One region of the Shewanella sp. FJAT-51649 genome, then DNA from elsewhere that is predicted to be linked to it. Evidence: predicted binding sites of a transcription regulator. Region 1 holds the regulator's gene; each other region holds the start of a gene.
The links. Region 1 encodes sigma-54, which starts transcription at its own class of promoters, with help from an activator protein. Its sites were predicted from a motif close to GTTGGCACGNNNNTNGNNT; they were not measured.

Region 1 (6,141 bases):
CTTGGCCGCTATCGGGCGTTAATTGGCCGCCGATAAGCTTAAGCAAAGTGGTTTTACCTATACCACTGGGGCCCATAATGGCGGTGACTTTGCCCCGAGGGATAGACAGACTAATATCTTCATATATGACACGCTGGCCACGGCTGAAGCCCAAATGACGGATCTCAACCAACGGCGTTTGTTCTTGAGTCATGCTTGATTCCGATATTTGAAAAGAGGTGGCCTACGCTTCCTGCCCAGACCAATCGAAGAGCCGCAAATTGTACGTAATTGCGCTTTAACCTACAACAGAATCGACACTATCGTCCTGCGATACTTTCAATTTGCCTCATTTCCAGCGAGAATGCGCCCTAAGTTTTCGCTCTGTGAAGCTAAAGTGTTACTTAATGTTTTCGCCCTTGTTGATAAATCAGCAAGTTTGTTTAGTTAAGGCTAATAAGATAAGCGAAATCACACTGAACTAGGCAAGACAACTTAACTCAAAAGCCATATTGAATGTCAAACTGGTTATCATGGCGGCCATAGCCATAAAAGTGGCTGCGCTAAAACAACCAAGACGATGATTTTGCTCAAGGCATTCAATCGCTAAACGGGTTATCCTGCCCCATTGCCGCCAACCCTATAGGCAAGGGCAGAACAATAAAACGCTACTCCGAGTAAGAAGCCGTTAATTTTATCATCTTTATCGCGTACCAAATTGTGCTATTCCAATCCCAGAACGGGGCGACAAAGACAATGCAAGAAGAGAGATAGACATGGTAGACCAATCACAATTGCGCCAGTGGGGCTGTAAAGTCATCGATATTGAAAAATCGGCCCTCGACAATCTTTATCAATATGTCGATTCCGTTGAATTTGCCCAAGCCTGCGAGTTAATTCTCAACTGCACCGGCAAAGTGATAGTGATGGGGATGGGGAAATCAGGCCACATTGGCAATAAAATCTCGGCCACCCTCGCCAGCACAGGCACCCCAGCGTTTTTTGTCCACCCCGGCGAAGCCAGCCATGGTGACCTAGGCGTGCTTTCGGACAATGATGTAATTCTTGCGATTTCAAACTCGGGCGAGTCGAGCGAAATCCTCGCGCTGATGCCGGTCATTCAACGTAAAGCCATTCCCGTGATTGCCATGACAGGCAAGCCAGAATCCACCATGGCGCGTCTCTCTAAAATTCATTTATGTATTGAGGTGCCAGAGGAAGCCTGTCCGCTTGGGCTGGCGCCAACTTCAAGCACCACGGCAACCTTAGTCATGGGCGATGCCATCGCCATTGCGCTGCTGCAAGCTAAAGGCTTTACCCGGGAAGATTTCGCCATGTCCCATCCGGGCGGCGCCTTAGGTCGTAAGCTGCTGCTTAAAGTCAGCAATGTGATGCACAGCGGTGATGATTTACCTTTGGTTAAACACGATATCTGCATTACCGATGCCCTGTATGAGATCTCCAAGAAAGGCTTGGGCATGACTGCGGTTATCGATGAACAAAACAAACTCGTGGGTATCTTTACCGACGGCGACCTGCGTCGCGTTATCGATGCCCAAGTCAACCTACGCACTACGCCTATCGCCGATGTGATGACGCGAAACTGTGTCACAATTACTGAAAACGTTTTAGCGGCGCAGGCGCTGCAAGTGATGGATTCCAAAAATATCAACGGCCTGATAGTGATAGATAAAGAACATCATCCTGTCGGTGCCCTCAATATGCTCGATATGGTTAAAGCGGGAGTGATTTAATGCCACAGCAAGGTTTTTACGGCCCCATCAGCGACGATGTTTGGCAAAGGGCGCAAAAAATTAAACTGCTGATCTGCGATGTGGACGGGGTGTTTTCCGACGGCCGCATTTATTTGAGTAACTCGGGTGAAGAGCTCAAAGCCTTCCACACCCGCGATGGTTATGGTGTGCGCTCGTTACTAACCAGTGGTTTTAATCTGGCGGTGATCACTGGCCGTCAGTCTAAAATTGTCGAAAACCGCATGACGGCGCTGGGTGTGACGCATATTTATCAGGGCGTAGATAATAAATTCGTTCCCTATGAAGAGCTGCTGTCGCTCTACAATGTCACCCCAGAAGAAGTCGCCTATATCGGTGATGATATTGTCGACCTGCCGGTGATGAATGTGGTCGGCTTGGCTGTCTGTGTCGCCGATGGCCATCCCTATGTCCGTCAACACGCCCATTTTGTGACTCACTTAAATGGTGGACATGGCGCACTCAGGGAACTTACGGATCTGCTCTTATTGAGCCAAAATAAGTTCACTTCCGCCCATGGGATGAGCATATGAGTCGTGTGACCCTCGCCATTATCGCCTTTTTTGGTACTGCGCTGGTGCTATATTGGCAAGTGCAGCAAAAACGCGGTGGCGATACGGATGACAGCTTGAACGTCAGCGACAGGCCCGATTACATTATCGAAGATCTGCGCAGCATTGAGTTTAATGAGCAAGGGCAAGTTAACAGTCGCGTCACGGCAAAGCACATGGAACACTATGAGCTGAAAAACCAAACCGACTTTACTCAGCCCGTCTATCTTGTCTATCCCGACCAAGGTAAAGCAAAATGGCAGATCCGAGCCGACCAAGGTCGACTCAACAAAGATACCGGCAAGGTTGTATTAGAAAATAATGTTATTATCGATGCCATCAGCCCTGGTGAACCCATACAGACATTGTCCACCAGTTTTTTAGAACTCGATCTCAACACTATGATAATGACCTCTGACCGCATCATTTACGTCACAGGGAAAGATTTTAATATTCAAGGGCAAGGCCTTTATGCCGACCTTAACGCGCAGGAAGTGCAATTGACCAGTCAGGTAGTAGGAACCTATGAAGCAAAATAACATATTACTTGCCGGCCTAATGCTAATCACCAGCATAAGCGCCTTCGCCAAGGTCGGTGACTTACAGCAAGAAGTGAAAATTAAAGCCGTCAGCCAAACTGCGGACATTAAAAACAACCAGATCATTTTCTTCGGTCCGGTTGAAGTCACCCAAGGCTCGATTAAAATCCATGCAGATCAACTACGTGCATTTTCTGCCGAAGGGGAAAACAGCAAGATTTTAGTGGCAACGGGCAACCCTGCGACCTACAGCCAAATTCTCGACGATGGACGCCCAGCTTCGGCGAGCGCCAAAGAAATTCGCTACGAAATGGCGACCCGCACCCTGACCTTGACGGGCTCTGCGACCCTAGACCAAGCGGGTAGCCAAGTTACGGGTAACCTCATCCGTTACGATATTATTCAGCAAAAACTGATCGCTGAGAGCACGGGTAGCGGCGATGATCGCGTGATTACCATTATTCAACCTGACAACTATCAGGAAGAACTCAAGAATCAGCCTGCGGACAAACCTGTGAAAAAACAGGATTCTAAATGACCCAAATCACTTTAAAAGCACAGAATCTCGCTAAGAGTTATAAGAGTCGTCAGGTTGTGAAAGATGTCAGCCTGACGGTCAAAACGGGTCAAGTCGTCGGCCTACTCGGCCCAAACGGCGCGGGTAAAACCACCACCTTTTACATGGTCGTGGGCTTAGTCAAAAGTGATAAAGGCCATATATTTATCGACGATGATGATTTAACTGCCGATCCCATGCACCTGCGCGCTCGCAAAGGCATTGGTTACCTGCCACAGGAAGCCAGTATCTTTCGCAAGCTGACAGTGCACGACAATATCATGGCGGTACTGCAAACCCGTAAAGAGCTCAATCGCGACCAACGCGAAGAAGAGCTGGAACATCTACTCGAAGAGTTCCATATCACCCATATTCGCGATAGCCAAGGCATGTCGTTATCGGGCGGTGAACGTCGCCGCGTCGAAATTGCCCGCGCCTTAGCGGCCAATCCTAAGTTTATTCTGCTCGATGAACCCTTCGCCGGTGTCGACCCGATTTCGGTTATCGATATCAAGAAAATCATCGAACAACTCAAGAGCCGAGGCCTTGGGGTACTGATCACAGACCACAATGTGCGCGAAACATTGGACGTCTGTGAACATGCCTACATTGTCAGTCACGGAAACCTGATTGCCGAAGGAACTCCCGCAGAGATCTTAGACAATCAGCAAGTTAGGGCTGTGTACTTAGGTGAACAATTCAGGCTATAGTTACTTAAACAGAGCCAATTAGCCTTGAATTTTGGCTTATCAGCGCCATCAATATGATAACAAGCGGCCTAAATTCAAAATAATAACGTAGGGATCAGCGGTAACATGAAAGCGTCACTCCAGCTCAAACTGGGTCAACAGTTAACCATGACGCCACAACTTCAACAGGCCATTCGTCTGTTGCAATTGTCGTCATTGGAACTGCAGCAAGAGATCCAGCAAGCCTTAGACTCTAATCCTCTTCTCGAGCTGGAAGAGGAGCAATTCGATGCGCCTACCGAACGTAAGCAAGATATCGCCGATACCGACTTTAGCGAAACGACGGCCCAGCCACAGGAACAAGACAATTCCACCGTGGACATTGCCGAGTCGCTGACCAAAGAATCCCTACCCGAAGAACTGCCCATGGACACCACTTGGGATGAAGTCTTTACCGCATCGCCAAACTCAGGTTCAGGCGCGAGCCGTGAAGATGACATGCCCTTCCAAGGGGAAACTAGTGAAGGCCTGTACGAACATTTAGAATGGCAAAAAAACCTCACGCCCTTCTCTGAAACCGATTTAGCCATCGCCACCGCGATTATTGATGCCATCGACGATCAGGGTTATCTCACTCAAAGTACTGAAGATATCCTCGAAGCTATGGGCAATCCAGAGATAGAACTGGATGAAGTCGAAGCCGTACTCAAGCGCATTCAACACTTCGATCCCGTCGGTGTCGCAGCAAGGGATTTAAGCGAATGTCTGCTTATCCAACTCTCCCACTTTGCGCCGGATACCCCACACCTCGAAAACGCCCGCATGCTGATCAAAGATCATTTAGATCTGATCGCTGCCCGCGACTTTAGGTTGTTGATGCGTAAAACCAAGCTTAAGGAAGATGACCTGCGCGAGAGCATTGCCCTCATCCAAACCTTAAACCCTCGCCCCGGCTTACTCATCACCCCTGTTGATGAAGAATATGTCATCCCCGATGTGTCGGTGTCGAAGAAAAATGGTCGCTGGGTGGTCGAGTTAAACCCAGACTGTATGCCAAAAATCAATGTTAATCAGCAATATGCAGCCATGGCGCGCAGCACTAAAAGCCAAGCCGATAGCCAATTTATCCGCGGGCATCTGCAAGAAGCCAAGTGGTTTATTAAAAGCCTTGAAAGCCGTAACGAAACACTGCTCAAGGTGGCAAACTGCATAGTGCAATATCAACAGGGTTTCTTCGAATACGGTGAAGAAGCCATGAAACCTATGGTCCTAAACGATATCGCCGAGGCGGTAGAGATGCATGAGTCCACCATTTCACGGGTAACCACACAAAAATACATGCATACCCCAAAGGGACTTTTTGAACTAAAATATTTCTTCTCAAGCCACGTCGGGACTGATGATGGCGGTGAGTGCTCATCCACGGCAATCAGAGCCTTCATTAAGAAACTGGTTGCAGCGGAAAACCAGAAAAAACCATTAAGCGATAGCAAGATGGCGCAACTTCTGGCAGAACAGGGAATTAACGTTGCGCGCAGAACCATTGCGAAGTACCGAGAGGCGATGCTTATTCCCCCTTCCAATCAGCGTAAAAGTTTATAGCCTAAAGTGGAAATCGGAGGACGTTTATATGCAAATAAACCTGAGTGGACACCATATCGAGATTACTGAATCGTTACGGGCTTATGTTGAGGAAAAGTTTTCAAAACTTGAACGTCATTTCGAACAGATCAATAATGTGCACGTTGTGCTCAATGTTGAGAAAATGCAACAAATTGCCGAAGCGAGAATCAACCTCACCGGTGGTGAAGTCTTCGCGACTTCAGAGCATGCAGATATGTATGCTGCCATAGACGTCCTGATCGACAAGCTTGATCGTCAGGTTATTAAACACAAAGAGAAGTTAACAAAACACTAGCAATGGAACTTCGTACCATACTGCGGCCGGAATGCACGACCTGCGCCACTCCGGGCAGTAAGAAAAAGGTACTGGAACTTATCAGCGACTTAGCCGCTGCCCAGTACCCCACCCTCTCATCTCAAGAGATCTTCGAA
Region 2 (6,141 bases), 730 kb from region 1:
TAAACTTAATGGTCACATCTTGAGTGCCATCGGCACCTGGGCCTAACACGCCAGCACCACCCACGCCTAACGCTTCTGTCGTCACGACCGCAGGATCGCTGCCGGTATACACGCCGACAGAGTTAAACTTCAACACCGAACCTTTCCAGCCGCCAGTGGTTTGGGCTGTCCCAGTACCATCGGCCGTACCGTCACCATTGGTATCAGTCTGATAAGTCCCCGCAGGGCCAGATACATCCACTTGCTTACCATCAATCGCGTAGTAAGCAACCCAGTTGTTTTCACCGTTATAGGAGCCGTTATTTGGCTTCACAAAATAGGTGGTCATGATATGCGGCTCACCGAGTGAGTCGTAAATCGTCATCGAGGTCACGCTGTTATAGGTTTTGGAGTCCAGCGGGTCAAAGGCTGCAGGATCGAGTGAACCTTCTTTCGCGTTCAAGTTCATCTGCATAGTCACGTTTTCAGTCTGAACAGGGCTACCGGCAGTATCAGGAATTTGTACTGGCTTAGCGGTGGTTAAACTGACGGATGTCGAGTTACCGTCTTTATCTACCGGGAAGGTTTGTAAATAATTACCAGCTGAATCAACCATATAATTATTTTTGTCGACTTTAAATGCACCAGCACGGGTAAACTGATGATCTAAGGTACCAATCTCAGATGCGGTCACAAAAAAACCGCCCCCTTTGATCGCTAAATCTAAAGAGTTATTGGTCAGCTGCAAACTACCTTGGTGGAACTGCTGCGCCACTTGGCTCGTTGCCACACCACCACCGACGGCGGTTTTAGAGTTAGAGAAAATTGAATTAGCGTAAACATCCGCAAATTCAGCACGCGATTCTTTAAAGCCAATGGTATTAGCATTCGCGATGTTGTTCGCTGTAGTGTTTAAGTCTTTCTGTGCAGCAGAAATGCCACTCAATGCAATGTTAAACGACATAATTCACCTCTACATTTCACTCAATTCAATTAAGGACTCAGGTCCAACTTAATACTGACAAATTAGGTTTCTGATACCGCGAGTACATCAGAGAGCTTAATACCTGCACCACCGCGAAGATTCAGAATCGCCCCAGTGCTTGCAGTGCCTAACGAAACACTGGTCACATGGGCATAGGTCGAGACGGCAAGCTCTTGAGATTTACCATCGACAAGTCCACTGGCCTTAATGGTGTAATTACCGGCACTGACAGGCTCGCCATTCTTATTCAGACCATCCCATGTCACAGGGATGTTGCCGCCATCACTGCCATCGATGTTAAAGGTACTGACCACTTGGCCTTTATCATCCAGTACACGCACGTTAATCACAGGAATTTTATCTGGCGTACTCACCACACCACTCAAGGTAGGGCTTTCGGTCGAGACATTGCCGGTATCGGTTGGGATCAATACCTTACGTCCAACTAATCCCGATGCTTGCAGCGCCTGACTCGAAGTCATCACACTGTTTAAATTAACGATTTCATCGTTGAGCTTCGAAATACCATCCACGGTCGAAAAGGATGCCATTTGCGCAATCATCTGATCGTTGTCGACGGGCTTAAACGGATCCTGCATTGACAGCTGCTGACTGAGTAACGAGAAAAAATCTTCCTGTGTCAGCTGCTGACTCTTGGCTTCCGGGACAATGGATTCGCTAGGCAAACGGATGCCATCTAAAAAAGGATTACCCGTTGATGTACTCGTTGTGCTCGTAGTATTAGTCGCCACCGTATTCGATTGACTCTTAGTTTGAGTCGTCTGAGCCGAGGTCTGGCTAAGTTGGTTAATGAGGCTCACAGCTTACCTCCTAAATAGCGCATATTATTTACCCATCCCAAGTGTTTGTTGCAGCATAGATTTTGCAGCTTCAGCGACTTGAACATTCATCTGATATGAGCGAGAGGCAGAAATCATATCCGCCATTTCTTCCATGACATTCACATTCGGCTTGTAGATAAAGCCATCCGCATCCGCCATCGGGTGATCCGGCGAATACTCTTTTAATAGGGGTTTATCACTCTCAACTATGCCTTTTACCGCCACACCTTGAGAGGCTTGTTGCTGACTTTGCGCCTTGGCCATTTCCGCTTCAAAAATCGGATGACGAGAGCGGTAAGTTTTATCTATGCTGCTGGAAACGGAGTCGGCGTTGGCAATGTTACTCGCGGTGGTGTTGAGGCGGACAGACTGAGCTGACATGCCAGAACCCGCCACATCAAAAATACTAAATAAACTCATGGTCAATCCCCTCTCAACGCTTTCTTCATGCCACTAAACTTACTGTCCAAAAATCCTAGAGACATTTGATATTCAAGCGCATTTTGCATAAATGCCGACTGTTCCTGTTGAATATCGACAGTATTGCCATCCCCAGTATCTGGCTGATTTGGCACACGGAACTTCAGGTATTGTCCCGTTAATTGTGCAAGGCCAAAATGCTGCTCATCGCCTGTCATCTCAAGGCTATTGCGCTGCTGTTGCTGGGTTTTAGCAACATTTAAGGCCGCAGAAAAATCGACGTCACGGGCTTTATAATGTGGCGTATCGGCGTTTGCGATATTGCTAGAAATCACTTCGGCACGCTCAGCACGGATCCCCAACGTAAATTGGTGTACCCCTAATGCCTTATCAAAACTAATCGCCATAAAATTGCCTCCATCGTGACTCTCACGGGAACAAAGCAATTCATGTGCCAAAAAGTAGTAATTAATCGAAATGTGTAGATATGAGGTTTTGCGAGGTAAAAAATTACCGACTAATGTCGGTAATTTTTATTTAATATCATTTAATTAGGTTTTCTTCTGGTAATAAATACCAGGGTTGCAACGCACCATGTCAAACTCATCTGTCAGGCCCGCAATGGATTCTGACGCGCCGAGAAAAAGTATGCCCTTAGGATTTAATGCGGCAGCAAATTGCCGCAAAATTTTTGCTTTTGCCTCAGGGGCAAAATAGATCAGCACATTTCGGCAGAAAATAATGTCGAACTTGCCTAGCAAAGTGTAACTCTCAAGCAGGTTATGGGCGCGAAAATTGACTAAACGCTTAACGTTGTCCTTTACCCGCATGTTGCCAGAGGGCAAAGCATCAAAAAACTGGCGCTTACGTTCTTCCGATAAGCCACGTGCCAATGCCAAACTGTCGTACTCAGCATTCTTGCAACGTTCCAACATCGAAGGCGAAAGATCGGTCGCTTGAATTGAAGCGCCTCCCGGCAAAGCTCCCGGCTTCTTCTGTTGATATTCTAAAATCGTCATTGCCAATGAGTAAGGCTCTTGACCAGACGAACAGGCAGCCGACCATATCTTTAATGGACGACCCAACTTACTGTACTCAGGTAGCAATACATTGCCTAGTAACTCAAACGGATAACGGTCACGGAACCAAAGCGTTTCATTGGTTGTCATCGCATCAATGACTTCCGCCCTTAACGCGCGCTCCGTTGGCTTCATCGAATGTTTCACCACATCGGATAACGAAGGTAGATTATATTTGCCCATCAAAGGCGCGAGACGGCTACGCACTAGGTACTGTTTGTTTTCCCCCAGTACAATACCGCTGTGTTGTTCTAAGAACAACCTAAATTGATTATATTCGGCTTCTGCGAGTGATTTGTCAGGCACATTCACGTCCTAGATCCTATAGCAAGCACCCAAATAAGTGCCAACAATCATGTAATAAGGGCTAGATTATAGCGTAAAGCACCACTAGGCACTAACCCACACTTTCACTACAAACTTAAATGCTTGTTCACTGCCGCAGCTAATTCGTCTGGGTTGAATTTGGCGATAAAATCATTAGCGCCCACTTTTTGTACCATAGCCTGATTAAACACGCCGCTTAACGAGGTATGTAATACCACCTTGATATGCTTAAGCTTTGGATCGTCGCGGATCTCTGCCGTTAAGGTATAACCATCCATTTCTGGCATTTCAATATCCGAGATAATCAGCGGGATTTCCTCGGCCACATTATTCATTTCACCCGCAATAGCTTTTAACTTATCGAGCGCTTCACGGCCATCTTTTGCCGTATCAATCTGTAAGTTTAACGACTCGAGCGCGCGAATAATTTGTTTACGAGCCACTGCCGAATCATCAATCACCATAATATGGTAATGCTGACTTCTATCGATTGTCAGTTGCTCATTCACTTCTTCACTGATTGCGGTTTTGACTGGTGAAATTTCATCGAGGATCTTTTCAACATCAAGAATTTCAACCAGTTCACCTTCTATTTCAGTGACTGCAGTTAAGTAGGAATAGCGACCAGCCCCTTGTGGTGGTGGCATAATGGCTTCCCAGTTCATATTGATGATACGTTCAACTGAACTGACTAAGAAACCTTGTACGCTGCGGTTATATTCTGAAATGATGATAAAGCAATTTTCAGTGCTGGCTAACGGACGTCCACCAGTTGCAGCACTCAGATCGATTACCGAAATAGTCGTGCCGCGAATATGGGCGACACCTTTGACGTAAGGATTAAGTTTAGGCAAAGTCGTTAACGGTGGACATTGCAAAACTTCTTTTACTTTGAATACGTTAATCCCAAAACGTTGACGACCATTCAACTTAAATAGCAATAGTTCTAGTCGGTTTTGACCTACGAGTTGGGTTCGTTTGTTGACTGAATCAAGAATACTCGACATAACTCTGCCTTGTTGTTCTGTTTATGTACGGCCCTAAACTCGTTTGAGTATAGGCATATTAATTGCTTACGTCTTGTTATCGATAACCATAGTTGAAACTGAGTCAAACTTCTGACACGAAATCTTGGCCGTTATGGCATGGAACAGTTTCAAACTTGATAAAAGTATAGGTGCATTCTGGCGTTACAAGCTAGTCTCTTCATTATGAAAGTAAATTTAGTCTATTTTTTGAGTATCATCGCCCTTTCTATCGCCACTAAGGCCAATGCCGAGCCCGTGGTACCTAGCATATCGGCGATATCCGAATTAGCTAAAGCTCTTATTAATGAAAAGATTTCAGTGCCATCTAACGCTAAAGTTGAAATCCTTCCGCAAACGATAGACAGTCGTTTGCTCCCTTCTCAATGTGCCTCCCCCATTCGAGTCGAGCTCGCCTCCGACCGAGAGATCAGCCGCAATAACACGGTAAAAGTCAGTTGTGATACACCCGATTTAGCCTACCCTTGGCAGATTTTTATGTCGGTGCGGGTCGATATTCTTTTCCCGGTTGTGGTCGCCAGCGAAACACTGGCACCTGGCGAACTGATCAGCCCAACACAAGTTGAAATCCGTTACGTCGACCAAAATAGTTTACGCGGTATGCAATTTAGCGATACTAGCCAACTTTCAGGAGTACGGGTAAAACGACGTGTCGCCAAAAACTTCCCTATTTTTGCCAATAACCTTTGTTTTGTTTGTAAGAATGATTCAGTATCAATTTATGTGCGTTCCAGCAATTTTGTGCTAAAAACCGTAGGCGAAGCGCTACAGGATGGTAATATTGGTGACCAAATTAGGGTCAAAAATAGCAGTTCAAACAAAGAACTAGATGCCATAGTCACGGCCATTGGCGAAGTCGAAGTTAGAATGTAAAATAAACTAAAGCTTTTCGATGAGCTGCCGATACCCCAGTTAAGAAATCCCCGTATACACGACGCTGGAGCCTAAAATGGCAATTGATATTAGCAAATTTAACGCCGGAGCGGCCGCGCAAGTCCGTTCAAACACAACAAAGAAAAGCAGCGAAAGTGAGCAATCGACTCAGGTTGCGGCTAAATCGACTCAACAGAAAGGTGACTCAGTTGTCATTACGGCTCAAGCTCAACAGCTACAAGGAGCTCAAACCAAAATGGCCAGCCTACCTGAAGTAGACCAAAAGAAAGTCGCTGAGATTAAACAAGCGATTGCCGAAGGTCGCTATAAAATTGACCCCGAAAAGTTGGCGGGCAACATTGCCAGCTTCGAAGCTGAATTGAATGACCTCAATAAAGAGTAACTATGACAGAAATAGCTAAACTGGTAGATCAACAACACGCCCATTTGGCTGTTCTTAAACAGATTATTCTTAAGGAAAAAGGCGCTTTGGTTGACCAAAACGCCGATTTGCTTTTATCGCTTGCAGAGCAAAAATCATCATGCCTGCAAGAACTTAAGGCCAACGATGACTTACTGGCCAATCACAG
Region 3 (6,141 bases), 750 kb from region 1:
GAACTACCTCGATACAGGTATCGAAAGTCAGTTGATGGAAACCATGCGCGAAACCGACGAGGAAATGGCGCAGCAAATCCAAGACTTAATGTTTGTGTTCGAAAACCTGATCGATGTAGACGACCGCGGTATACAAACCTTGCTGCGTGAAGTGCAGCAGGATGTGTTGATGAAGGCACTTAAAGGTACCGACGATCAACTCAAAGATAAAATTTTGGGCAATATGTCAAAACGGGCCGCCGAATTGCTGCGTGACGATTTAGAGGCCATGGGCCCTATCCGGATCAGCGAAGTGGAGATTGCTCAAAAAGAAATTCTGTCAATTGCACGTCGTTTAAGTGACAGCGGTGAAATCATGTTAGGCGGCGGTGGTGGCGATGAGTTCCTCTAATCGGAGTGACAATAGCGACAATAAATTGTCCCACAGAGTCGTCAGTGACGCCGATATTGAGTTCAGTCATTGGTCATTACCCGATGTCACCGAAGCCGAGGAAGAGGGGGTCTCCAACCTGTTTGGTTATGCCGGGCAACCATCGCCGAAGGCCGTGGCCGTTGAAACTGTCGCTCCGCCAACCTTGGCCGAGATTGAAGACATTCGCGCTCAAGCCGAAGAGGAAGGCTTTAATGAAGGCAAGACCCAAGGTTATGCTGAAGGGCTAGAGCAGGGCAGACTCGAAGGATTAGAGCAAGGCCATACCGAGGGCCTAGCCCAAGGGCATGAGCAAGGGCTCGAAGCTGGGCTTGCCGAAGCCAAGGTATTAGTCACTCGCTTCGAAGGGCTGCTGAGTCAGTTTGAAAAGCCATTGCAATTACTCGATGGCGATATTGAACATTCCTTAATGACACTAACCATGGCGCTGGCTAAATCTGTGATTGGTCATGAACTTAAAACCCATCCAGAGCAAATCTTATCTGCGCTGCGTTTAGGCGTTGAATCGTTGCCGATTAAGGAGCAAAGCGTCAGTATTCGTCTCCATCCCGACGATGTCACTTTAGTCGAAAAGCTATATTCCAGTACTCAATTGAACCGCAATCAGTGGCAATTAGAGGCGGATCCTACGCTCTCTGCCGGCGACTGCATCATTAGCAGCCAACGCTCGCTGGTGGATTTAACCCTGTCCTCGCGCATTGATGCGGTATTTGAGTCCTTACGTAATCAACAATCCCATTTGAGTCATCAGCAGCAACAGCGTCAAGCGGTCCTCGATGAGGAAAACGCCGCAAAAGTTGCCTCGACTACCGAGCTAGGTGACGAGGCGCAAAGCAGCCAGCCACAACATGATGGAGAGCAAGATGCAAAATCGCCGCCATCAACTGCTGAATAAGCTGAATCATTGCATCGATAAAGTCCCGCCATTCCGTGCAGTCGCCAGTGGCCAACTGGTGCGCGTCGTTGGTTTAACCTTAGAGGCGAGTGGTTGTCGCGCCCCCGTTGGCAGCCTGTGCTCTATCGAAACCATGGCGGGAGAGTTGATCGCCGAAGTTGTTGGTTTCGACGATGAACTGCTGTATCTGATGCCGATTGAGGAATTGCGTGGTGTGTTACCTGGCGCGCGGGTTATTCCCCTCGGTGAGCAGGCGGGGCTCAATGTGGGCTTATCCCTGTTAGGGCGCGTGCTTGACGGTAATGGTGTGCCATTAGATGGTCTTGGCGCCTTATCGACAGAGCAACAGGCGCCGAGGCACAGTAACGCTATCAACCCACTTTCTCGCCGAGCGATCACCGAACCACTCGATGTGGGCGTACGCGCCATCAATGCCATGCTCACCGTTGGTAAGGGCCAACGTATGGGCCTATTTGCAGGCTCTGGCGTCGGTAAGAGTGTGCTACTAGGCATGATGACGCGAGGCTCTACCGCTGACATTATTGTGGTGGGATTAGTGGGGGAGCGTGGTCGCGAAGTTAAAGAATTTATTGAAGAAATTCTCGGTGAAAAGGGCAGAGCACGCTCCGTTGTGGTGGCGGCGCCCGCCGATACTTCACCATTAATGCGCCTTCGCGCCTGTGAAACCTCGACTCGTATCGCCGAGTATTTTCGGGATTTAGGCTATAACGTATTGTTATTAATGGATAGTCTGACTCGTTACGCTCAGGCGCAGCGGGAGATAGCCCTAGCCGTAGGTGAGCCACCGGCGACGAAAGGTTATCCACCTTCGGTATTTGCGAAATTACCACGTTTGGTTGAACGGGCGGGGAATGGTGGTCCAGGACAAGGTTCTATCACCGCATTTTATACTGTACTGACCGAGGGCGATGACCAACAGGATCCGATTGCCGATGCATCTCGGGCTATCCTCGACGGCCATATAGTGCTTTCTCGTGCGTTAGCTGATTCCGGGCACTATCCCGCAATCGATATTGAGGCTTCCATTAGCCGTGTGGCCCCAATGGTTATTTCGAACGAGCACTTAGAAGCCATGCGCCGCGTTAAACAGACCTATTCCCTTTATCAGCAGAATAAGGACCTGATTTCGATTGGGGCTTATGCCCAAGGCAGCGATCCGCGAATCGATAACGCCATACGTCTGCAACCTGCGATGAACGCCTTCTTACGGCAAACCATGCGTGATGCCTTTAGTTTTGCCGATAGCCAAGTCATGCTTGGGCAACTCGCGGCGCAATGTAAATAATCGAGACTGTTATGGCTAATGCCGATCCGTTATTACTGGTGTTAAAATTAGCCCTCGATGCAGAGGAACAGGCTGCGTTGTTGCTAAAGTCGGCGCAATTAGAGTGTCAAAAGCGTCAAAATCAGTTGGATGCACTCAACAATTATCGCTTGGACTACATGAAGCAGATGCAGTCTCAGCAGGGACAAGCCATCAGCGCCAGCCATTATCACCAATTCCACCGTTTTATTCGCCAAATCGATGAGGCCATTGCGCAGCAAAATCGTGTGGTCGCCGATGGGGAGAAGCAAAAAAATTATCGTCAGCAGCATTGGCTCGAGAAGCAAAAGAAACGTAAGGCGGTAGAACTACTCTTAGAGAATAAAGAGAAGAAACGCCAAGCACTTGAGTTGAAGAAAGAGCAAAAGATGACAGATGAATTTGCCTCTCAGCAGTTTTTTCGCCGCAATAAACCCTAACCAAAGCTCGCCATTGCTTGTTTAAGTTGTTTCTTAAATCGGTAACCTCCATTTGTTGGCATTTTATTTGCTAGCTTTATGTCAGATATGGCCAAAGCCGCATAAATTGACGTTTGCCCGCATGTTTTTATTTCTTGGGGTGAATGTTTAGGAGCTGATATGCAACAAATGAACAATATCCTATTAGCGCCAAGCGCGAAAAACAGCGCTAGCTCGAGTAAAGCATTGACTCAAGATACTAATAGTGAAGACTTTTCTGCAGCGTTGGCTTCAGTTACATCCGTATCATCCCCCTCGACTAAAACCCCTGTATCTCAGGATGTGGCTGTCAAATCTGCTAAAGCGGAAGCCAGCACTGACGATACCAATACCGATGATGAAGCCGATATCAGCTTGATTTTCGCCCAGATTGGTATGGCAAATGAGATGAAGAAAGCGGCAGCTCCGGGCGAGTCTTTGCCGCTTGAGGCCGATATCACGGCAACGGAGGACGCAGACTCTACATCTTCATTATTAGTCGATGCTCCATCTCAGACCGACAGCTCTATTGTTGACGGCACTTTTTCCGATGAAATGGCTAAGTTTGTCGAGGCCTCCAACACAAGCATTGGCAATACAAAAGTGGATGTGAGTTCTGAAACACCAGACTCTGAGTCAGTTGCTTCAAAGTCAGTAGGACAAAATACTGCGCAAGTCACCGCACAGCTTATACAGCAGCAAGCCTCACAACAGAACGCGGCTAATGTTGCTGATACTGAGAGTGTAGAACCACAGATCCCAGCTGTTGATGTCGATGCTTTGGTTGCGGCCGTGGCTGTAGAACCAAAGATTCCGGCGGCTGATGCTGATAGTGTAGAACCACAGCTCCCAGCTGTTGATGTTGATGCTTTGGTTGCGGCCGCGACAGTGGCGGAAACGGATACTCAAAGTGCTTTAGTTGATGATTCGCTTTTGATTGAGGATGCTGCGCTACTTTCAGGTCTGCGCAGCGAAAAGTTCGTTAAACCGCCCGAAAATCATATTTTACCCATTGAGGGTGAACCTTTGTTAGGGGCAAAAGAGCCTAGTACAACAGAGCTTGGTGCAACAGACATTGGCGCTAAGGCAATAAATGTGTCGACGCAGCCAGCAGATAAAGCTCTTGCCTCACAAAGAATGGTATCCCAAGCCGTTGATAATCAAACATCAATCAAAGCGGCCAGCGCTTCAAGTGATGCAGGTTCGTTGCAAGTGAATACCGCAGCAGCCACGAATACTAATGATCTTAATACCTTAGGCATTAATGCAGCGACTAATGTATCAGGTACCACAGCAATTGATACGAGTCTTACTGCCGACAACCCATCCCGCGCCGAGATTTCAGCAGGCTTTTTGCTAAAAGACGCTAAGTTAGCGGTTACTCTCGATGCGCAGCAAGATAGCAGTGTTGCTGCTTTAAGTTCTGGCAGTGAAGAGGCGGGCAGCGAGTTTAAGCCAGTGGAGTTTAAAGCTGTATCTTCACTGCATTCTTTGGCTACGCCAGCAACCCAGCGTCAAGATATTCCGCAAGTGCAGCTTTCCTTGCGCCAAGGTGTAGAAACTCAAAACCAAATGCAGGAGATGATCCAGCGCTTTTCACCTGTGATGAAGCAGCAATTGGTGACTATGGTGAGCCAAGGGATCCAGCAGGCGGAAATCCGTTTAGATCCGCCAGAACTTGGGCATATGTTGGTGAAAGTGCAAGTCCATGGCGACCAGACACAAGTGCAGTTCCATGTCACACAATCGCAAACCCGCGATGTGGTCGAACAAGCCATTCCCCGCCTGCGTGAATTATTACAGGAGCAAGGCATGCAATTGGCTGATAGTCATGTTTCTCAAGGTGACCAAGGTCAACGCCGCGAGGGGGGATTTGGTGAAGCGGGTGGTTCGAGTGGTGGAAATGTGGATGATTTCTCGGCAGAAGAGCTAGATTTAGGTTTAAATCAAGCAACTAGTTTAAATTCAGGTATAGATTATTACGCTTAAGAAGGTAACCTATAGTAATAATGCGGATTATAATCCGCATCCTAATCCATTCCCGCATTTAGCCAATTAAAGAGTACATAAAATGGCCAAGGAAGAATCACTAGAACTTGAAAGCACCGAAGCGCCTAAAAGTAAGAAGAAGTTTATTTTTATCGGTGCGGGAGTCTTAGCGGTACTATTAATCGGTGGTGCGCTGTGGTTTTTCCTCGGTAGCAGTGATGAAGCCCCTGCGGCATCGGCCGAAGGGACTGCGCCTACTGAGGCGACCACTCCAGCCGCCGATGCGGCAATGGCCGCCTATGTACCAATGCCACGACCCTTTTTATTTAATCTCCCTGGGCCAGATCGCGCTCGTCTCGTTGAAATTAAAGTGCAATTGATGGTTAGAGGCCAAGACGATGATGTGTTGACTCAAAAGCATATTCCGTTGATTGAAGATGCGCTGTTAACCACCTTTAGTGGCGCCGATGTACAAAAATTGAGTACTCAGGCGGGTAAAGATGAATTGCGGCAATTAGCGCTGCTGAGCGTGCAAAATACCTTGCAATCCGTGACCGGACGTAAAGTGGTTGAGAAAGTACTCTTTACCGGTTTTGTAATGCAATAACCTTTTATCTTCAGCACCTTAAAGAGGCGAAGACAATACTGTGAGTGATTTATTAAGCCAAGACGAAATTGATGCGCTCTTACACGGAGTCGATGACGTCGAAGAGGATAATGAGCTTGATGCCGCGGGGCTGGAAGCTCGCTCCTACGACTTTTCCTCCCAAGACCGTATCGTGCGTGGCCGTATGCCCACGCTCGAGATTGTGAATGAGCGTTTTGCCCGTCACCTGCGGATCAGCATGTTCAACATGATGCGTCGTGCGGCCGAAGTGTCGATTAACGGCGTGCAAATGCTGAAATTTGGTGAGTACGTACACACCTTGTTCGTCCCGACCAGCTTGAACATGGTGCGCTTTCATCCCTTAAAAGGTACGGCACTGATCACCATGGAAGCGCGTTTAGTGTTTATTCTGGTGGACAACTTTTTTGGCGGCGATGG
Region 4 (6,141 bases), 1.5 Mb from region 1:
GTTCAATTTATCCAGTCTGCGCCGCTAATGCAACCAAGTTGTCTCCATTTCAAGAAATCAGCTATAACGTATTGTTTTAACATATTTTTAAAAAATACAAATTCAAATATTTCAATGTGATATGCAAACTAAAGCCAAACGAGTGTTGGGGCTGGAAGCAAACGGTGGTGAAAGCGGAAATAAAAAACCTCCTTTGCCAGTAGTTAAACGCAAACAAAGGAGGTTGAGTAAAGGATTAATGTTGCTGCATGGCCTGCAGTTTTGCCTGATAGCGATGTTTATCTGTGGCTTCGCGGCTTAGAGCCATCGCTTTTTCCATATTGAGTTTGGCACGTTTTTCATCGCCCAGCGCCCAATAGGTGCGTGACAGGCCAAAGAAAAACTCATGCCGATAATCGGCTTTATCCACGGCTCTTTGATACCAAGCGAGCGCCTCGCTGTATTGGTGTTCGTCATAGGCCTGTTCGCCCATATCGTAGTAGTAATAAGGATTACGAATACGCGCTAACTCCAGCACTTTATTGACCTGTGCCCACTCTTCTAAACGGCCTTGATCACCTAAAATCACCGCCAAATTATAAAGCGTCGTCATATCATCGGCATCGTATTTGAGTGCATAGCGATAGACTTGTTCGGCCCGCTTTTCATCGCCCTTGTGGCGATAAATCACAGCTAAGGTGTTGAGCGCAGGAATAAAGTGTCCAGATTTTAAGCCCGCTTTAATCAGCGCATAGGCGCGGTCTAAATCCCCTTCAACCAAGGATTCGGCGGCCATATTGTTATAAAACATGCTGGTTAAGGTCTGGCGATTGATTTGCACTTTGTTGTAGCCTCGCAGAGCTCGCTCGGGCATAAAGTCGACCAGAATCGCATGGGCCGACACATACACTGTGTGTACGCTCTCGGCGGGTAGCAAGCGTAGATTGACATGGCCGTTGATCAGATAAAACTCGCCCTGTTTGTCCCACACGGGTTCAATCGCAATATCTTGAAACTCAGTGCCAATTTTAAACACATCCGCTAAGGCCGATGTCATCACCACCAACGACATACAATTCCCCGCGCGCTGGGCGTAGGTTTCGCTGGCGGTTTGAGTCAAATTATCTTGATAGTGAAAATCGCTGTGGCCGCCATCTTGGTTAGCATTGATATAACTGGCTAACCATTCATGCACCGCGACGGGGTTTTTAGTCGATAAGCTGTAACGGTCGTAGGCTCGCCTGACATCGGCAGCCACAGAAGGTGGAAGGCTAAAAATATCCTCAACGCTCGGAATATTACTGACTGATTTAAATAACGAATCTGCAAATAAGGCATCGATTTCATCATCACTAGGTTTTGGGGCTGTCGAGCTGCAACCCCATAAGAGTAAAAGTAATAATGAGCAGATAATGCCGCTAGAGATGGTGCGCAGTTGTATCATGAGATGTCCCCCAGACCATAAGGCTCCTATTTGAGCTTATTACACTTGGCCAAAAAGACGTCATAAAATGGTTACAAAAAAATAACGGCCTGCCACAAAGGATTGCGGCAGCTTAAGGGTTAACGCTGCACCGGAGGGTCAACCTTGATATACACATCCTGCTGCTGATAACGATAAGGGCGGTAGTTATCCTGACCACAAGTAAAGTAGCGGTAAGGCTTTACCTGCGCGATACAACCGAGTGGCAAGGCCTGCAGAATTTGAATTTGCTCCTGTCTTCTCAAGGATTCCTGCCATTCATAATCTTTTAGCACTTGGTCGCGCACCGCAAAGGCATCGAAAGGCTCATCCGAGCGAGTCACTACGACTTGCCCCGCAAAAGCGGGCAAGGCTAAGAGTGTACTCAAAATGCCCCCAAGCAAGCAGGTACGTCTGATTTTTACTGTGAGATCAAAGATTAAGCGCATCATTCGCTCCTTGTGGTATCAGCATGGCAGCCGAAGACCCATAAAAAAAGCAGAGCACTTGGCTCTGCTTTACTATCCTCTTATCCCTGAGAGGCATCAAGTCATATCAACACCAGTTAGCCTGCACTTTTGACAGTCACAAACTCTGGGTAAGCGTCGATACCACAGTCAGACGCATCCATACCGTTATATTCTTCTTCCTCTGTAACACGGATGCCCATGGTCATCTTGAGTACAAACCACACCGCAAACGATGCGCTAAATACCCATGCGAAGATAATCGCTGCGCCAGTTAATTGCGCTGTGATAGTCGCGTCGGCATTCGATAAGGGTACACACATCAAACCGAGGAAACCCGCAACACCGTGCACAGAAATCGCGCCCACTGGGTCGTCAATCTTGATTCTGTCCAGACCCACGATAGAGAACACGACTAAACCACCAGCCACCACACCAATCACCCCTGCCATCAGCAGCGAAGGCGACAGCGGATCCGCAGTAATCGCCACCAAGCCCGCCAGAATGCCATTTAAGATCATGGTTAAGTCCGCTTTACCCCAAATCATTTTGCACACAACTAGGGCAGAGATAGCACCAAAAGCGGCCGCGGTGTTGGTGTTTACGAAGACCTTAGCGACAGAGCTAGCGTTGGCCGCATCTGAAACCATTAATTGTGAGCCACCGTTGAAACCAAACCAGCCCATCCACAGGATAAACATCCCTAAGGTTGCCATTGGCAGGTTAGAGCCTGGGATAGGGTTGACTTGGCCGTTAGGGCCATATTTACCCTTACGAGCACCGAGCAGTAACACCCCAGCGATAGCCGCAGCAGCACCTGTCATGTGCACAATACCGCTACCCGCAAAGTCCACAAAGCCTAAGCTAGAGATAAAACCTTTACCCCAAGTCCAGTAGCCTTCAACGGGGTAGATAATGCCTGTCATCACCACGGAGAAGAACAGGAAAGCCCATAACTTCATTCGCTCCGCCACGGCGCCAGAGACAATCGACATCGCCGTTGCCACAAACACCACTTGGAAGAAGAAGTCAGATTCTAAGGCATGGTTTGCATCGTCGGCTTGTGAGCCAATCAGCGTACCGAGTGAAGGCAACCAACCGCCTTCGGCATTGTCGACGTACATAATGTTGTAGCCAATCAATAGATACATCACACAGGCAATCGCGTATAACACCACGTTTTTAGTTAAAATTTCGGTGGTATTTTTAGAGCGCACTAAGCCGGCTTCGAGCATGGCAAAACCCGCCGCCATCCACATAACCAAAGCGCCTGAAATCAAAAAATAAAAGGTGTCGAGTGCAAAGCGCAGTTCAGAGACTGTCACGCCTAATTTTGTTAGTTCTTCCATCTTCCGCCCCCTATAGCGCTTCAGTGTCGAGTTCACCCGTACGAATACGGATGGCATGTTCTAAGTCGATAACGAAAATCTTTCCGTCACCAATTTTTCCCGTATGAGCCGCACTGGTAATCGCCTCAATCAGCATGTCGAGATTTTCTGCTTTAGTGGCAATTTCTAGTTTTACTTTTGGCAAAAAATCCACCTGATACTCGGCGCCACGATACAACTCTGTGTGCCCCTTTTGACGGCCAAAACCTTTAACCTCGGTCACCGTCATCCCCTCAATACCAATACCGGCGATAGCTTCACGGACATCATCCAATTTAAATGGCTTGATGATAGCGCTGACTAGTTTCATCCTGACCTCCAAAAAACGCGATTGTTATTAACTTGTAGCCAAGATAATTCAATCATCAGGCCAAAATTTTAATTTATTGATTTTAAATAAATAATAAAGAATACGCCTGAATTAACCGATTAAAAATGCACCAGACTTGTGCAAGCGTGAGGGCGACGCACTCTTTTAGTGAGCAATTTAAGTGCACGCCATATTCGACCTTTGCCCTATTGGTGAGGCTGCCCAATTAGGGTTTACTAACAGTGCAAAAAACAAACAATTCACAAAATAAGCAGAGCAATCGCTAAACGATGCCTTTATTCCACCCGCGCAGAAGGAACGCCCGATGTTAAAACCCGAAGAATGTGTACTCGTTATCGTCGATGTGCAGGGAAAGCTCGCTCAGATCATGGATAACTCAGCCAAGCTTCATCAGCAGTTGAGTACGCTTATCCAAGGCGCACAACTGTTTGAAATCCCCATCCTCTGGCTTGAGCAATTACCTGCAAAACTTGGCTCGACCACAGAAGAGCTAAAAACCTTGCTCGAAAGAACTGGCTCGCCCATTGCCAAGCAGCACTTTAGCGGTTGGTATTGTGATGAATTTGCCAATGCACTAACCCAAACTCGGCGCAAACAGGTGCTGCTCGCGGGGATAGAAACCCATGTCTGCGTGTACCAAACTTGCCGCGATCTGCTCGACCAGCACTACTCAGTGCACCTCGTTGCCGATGCTGTTTCTTCCCGCAGCGTTGACAATAAACAGTTGGGCATCCAGATGATGACAGCCAAGGGAGCCACTCTCACCAATGTGGAGTCACTGTTATTTGAACTGCAACACGAAGCCCAAGGCGACCGATTTAAGGCGCTGATTAAGTTGATTAAATAAGGCTGATTAAATGAGACGAGAAGAGAGCTTATTCAAGCTCTCTTTAGTATTCAAAACGCGGCAACACAAACGGCATAGTTGGCACTATTGGCATAACTGCGAGAACTATAGCCGCTAGGGGCGACAGAGATAATGCCGGCCACGAATTCCGTCTCATTGACAGTGCTAGACCAAGAGTCAATCGTCGAACTCCACTGCGCACGTTGATAGGCGGCGCGACTCTCGCCGTACCCATAGAGAGTGTTTAACTCCTGCTCCGTTGGCCTGCGCCAATTATCTTTATCGGCAAACTCGAGTGAAGCCAATTTTTGGCACCAGCGGTCAAACTGACCCTCGACGCCAACCTTCGCCTCATTACCCTTTGCCGCTTCGGTGCCGGGTAAGATGACGCCTTTACCGTCCTGACGAAACAGGGCATATTCCCCTCGGCTCGGGCCAAATACAAACTCCTCCTGCACGTTAAACGTCATCGCATAGCTATCGCCACTGTTGTTGGCATCATCTTGCTTAAGATAACCCAAGGCGTTCATCACGGCGATGGAAGGCGAACTGCTAAACCATTTCGTCTGACGATCACTTTTATCGTAAAGCGCTTTGATTTTTAAACAATTGGTTGATGTCAGAGTGCGGTCGTTATTATCGAGGCCGCCATCAAAACTAGTATCGATTGGCGTACCTTCGACGTGGCCACACAGGGGAATTTGTTCTTTTTGGCGACATTCTGTCAGTAAAAACAACAGCACTATGGCACTGCTGATAATGGCGATTTTAGTGGGATTAATCATGACAACAAACCTTAATCCTGTGTTGATAAAAAGACAGTACAGCTAATCCAGAATTCCCTCCCAGATCAGCCTTAACTGATTGGCTCGATTAGGCTATAGCGCTTTAACCACGGCTTCCTGCACCAGCAGTTGGTCGTTCTTGTAAACCAACAGCTCACCTATGGGTCTTTCTTCGGCGCTCAGCACTATTACATCGCAGACATAGAGATAGGGGCCGCTTTTAAACTGGAAGGAATGATTACCGCCGTTACCATCGAGAACTAACTTCCCCTTTTTGAGGACTAAATCAGGTTTCTCGCTCATGGATTTGCCCTTTGCCCAGGCGGCATAACGGTATTGCTGACGGTCGAGGGCATCGACACGAATGATGAATCGCGCGGTTTCCCACGCCAGCTCAGGGCTAGCAAACTCGCGTACACTCTCGTGTAGCATCGCTTTTTGCTGCGCGATCAGTTCATCCCTTAACTTGGCTTCCTCTGGGCTTTGGTAATTAATGCCCGAGATTTTGCCATCAAAATCCAACCAGACACTGCCGTGATCGAGCATGATGCCGCGCCAGCCCATAGTCTCCCAGTTACTCTCTGTGGTCGAATTGGCGATTTGACTCAGCAACTTGCTATCAAAGACTTGCTGAAATCTCGTCAGCAATTGCTGTGGATTTTGCACATCGGGGAGCGGATATTCCCGCTGGAGGGGATAAGAGATTTGCTCGGCAATCGCCTGACGATCACCCGCCTTGGCCGCATCAATCAAAGCTTGCACCTGCGGCACGTATTCCGCCTCTAAGGCAGCCAGAGCCTGGGGTGCAGTGCTAAGACTCCCTAGCAGCAAGCCCGTATAAAGCCCTAAACGCGAGAGTCGATTAACCGCTGAAAAACCTTG

Region 2: the regulator sigma-54 is predicted to act here: its motif matches at 4,689-4,707, upstream of flgA (flagellar basal body P-ring formation chaperone FlgA).
Region 3: the regulator sigma-54 is predicted to act here: its motif matches at 3,144-3,162, upstream of K0H59_RS06960 (flagellar hook-length control protein FliK).
Region 4: the regulator sigma-54 is predicted to act here: its motif matches at 3,653-3,671, upstream of K0H59_RS17820 (P-II family nitrogen regulator).

Annotation. Positions count from the first base shown of each region.
Region 1 is NZ_CP080411.1:773,563-779,703, reverse strand. It holds gene mlaF (phospholipid ABC transporter ATP-binding protein MlaF) at 1-193, opposite strand, end outside; gene K0H59_RS03420 (KpsF/GutQ family sugar-phosphate isomerase) at 756-1,733, shown strand; gene kdsC (3-deoxy-manno-octulosonate-8-phosphatase KdsC) at 1,733-2,284, shown strand; gene lptC (LPS export ABC transporter periplasmic protein LptC) at 2,281-2,841, shown strand; gene lptA (lipopolysaccharide transport periplasmic protein LptA) at 2,828-3,379, shown strand; gene lptB (LPS export ABC transporter ATP-binding protein) at 3,376-4,107, shown strand; gene K0H59_RS03395 (RNA polymerase factor sigma-54) at 4,213-5,688, shown strand; gene hpf (ribosome hibernation promoting factor) at 5,717-6,004, shown strand; gene ptsN (PTS IIA-like nitrogen regulatory protein PtsN) at 6,007-6,141, shown strand, end outside.
Region 2 is NZ_CP080411.1:1,500,474-1,506,614, reverse strand. It holds gene flgE (flagellar hook protein FlgE) at 1-943, opposite strand, end outside; gene flgD (flagellar hook assembly protein FlgD) at 1,006-1,785, opposite strand; gene flgC (flagellar basal body rod protein FlgC) at 1,810-2,226, opposite strand; gene flgB (flagellar basal body rod protein FlgB) at 2,229-2,633, opposite strand; gene K0H59_RS06825 (protein-glutamate O-methyltransferase CheR) at 2,778-3,617, opposite strand; gene K0H59_RS06820 (chemotaxis protein CheV) at 3,719-4,639, opposite strand; gene flgA (flagellar basal body P-ring formation chaperone FlgA) at 4,844-5,551, shown strand; gene flgM (flagellar biosynthesis anti-sigma factor FlgM) at 5,628-5,954, shown strand; gene K0H59_RS06805 (flagella synthesis protein FlgN) at 5,957-6,141, shown strand, end outside.
Region 3 is NZ_CP080411.1:1,526,734-1,532,874, forward strand. It holds gene fliG (flagellar motor switch protein FliG) at 1-391, shown strand, start outside; gene fliH (flagellar assembly protein FliH) at 378-1,325, shown strand; gene fliI (flagellar protein export ATPase FliI) at 1,294-2,631, shown strand; gene fliJ (flagellar export protein FliJ) at 2,643-3,089, shown strand; gene K0H59_RS06960 (flagellar hook-length control protein FliK) at 3,249-5,096, shown strand; gene fliL (flagellar basal body-associated protein FliL) at 5,179-5,703, shown strand; gene fliM (flagellar motor switch protein FliM) at 5,744-6,141, shown strand, end outside.
Region 4 is NZ_CP080411.1:4,059,985-4,066,125, forward strand. It holds gene K0H59_RS17805 (lipopolysaccharide assembly protein LapB) at 236-1,423, opposite strand; gene K0H59_RS17810 (hypothetical protein) at 1,543-1,890, opposite strand; gene K0H59_RS17815 (ammonium transporter) at 2,007-3,257, opposite strand; gene K0H59_RS17820 (P-II family nitrogen regulator) at 3,268-3,606, opposite strand; gene K0H59_RS17825 (hydrolase) at 3,932-4,474, shown strand; gene K0H59_RS17830 (DUF1566 domain-containing protein) at 4,525-5,259, opposite strand; gene K0H59_RS17835 (hypothetical protein) at 5,353-6,141, opposite strand, start outside.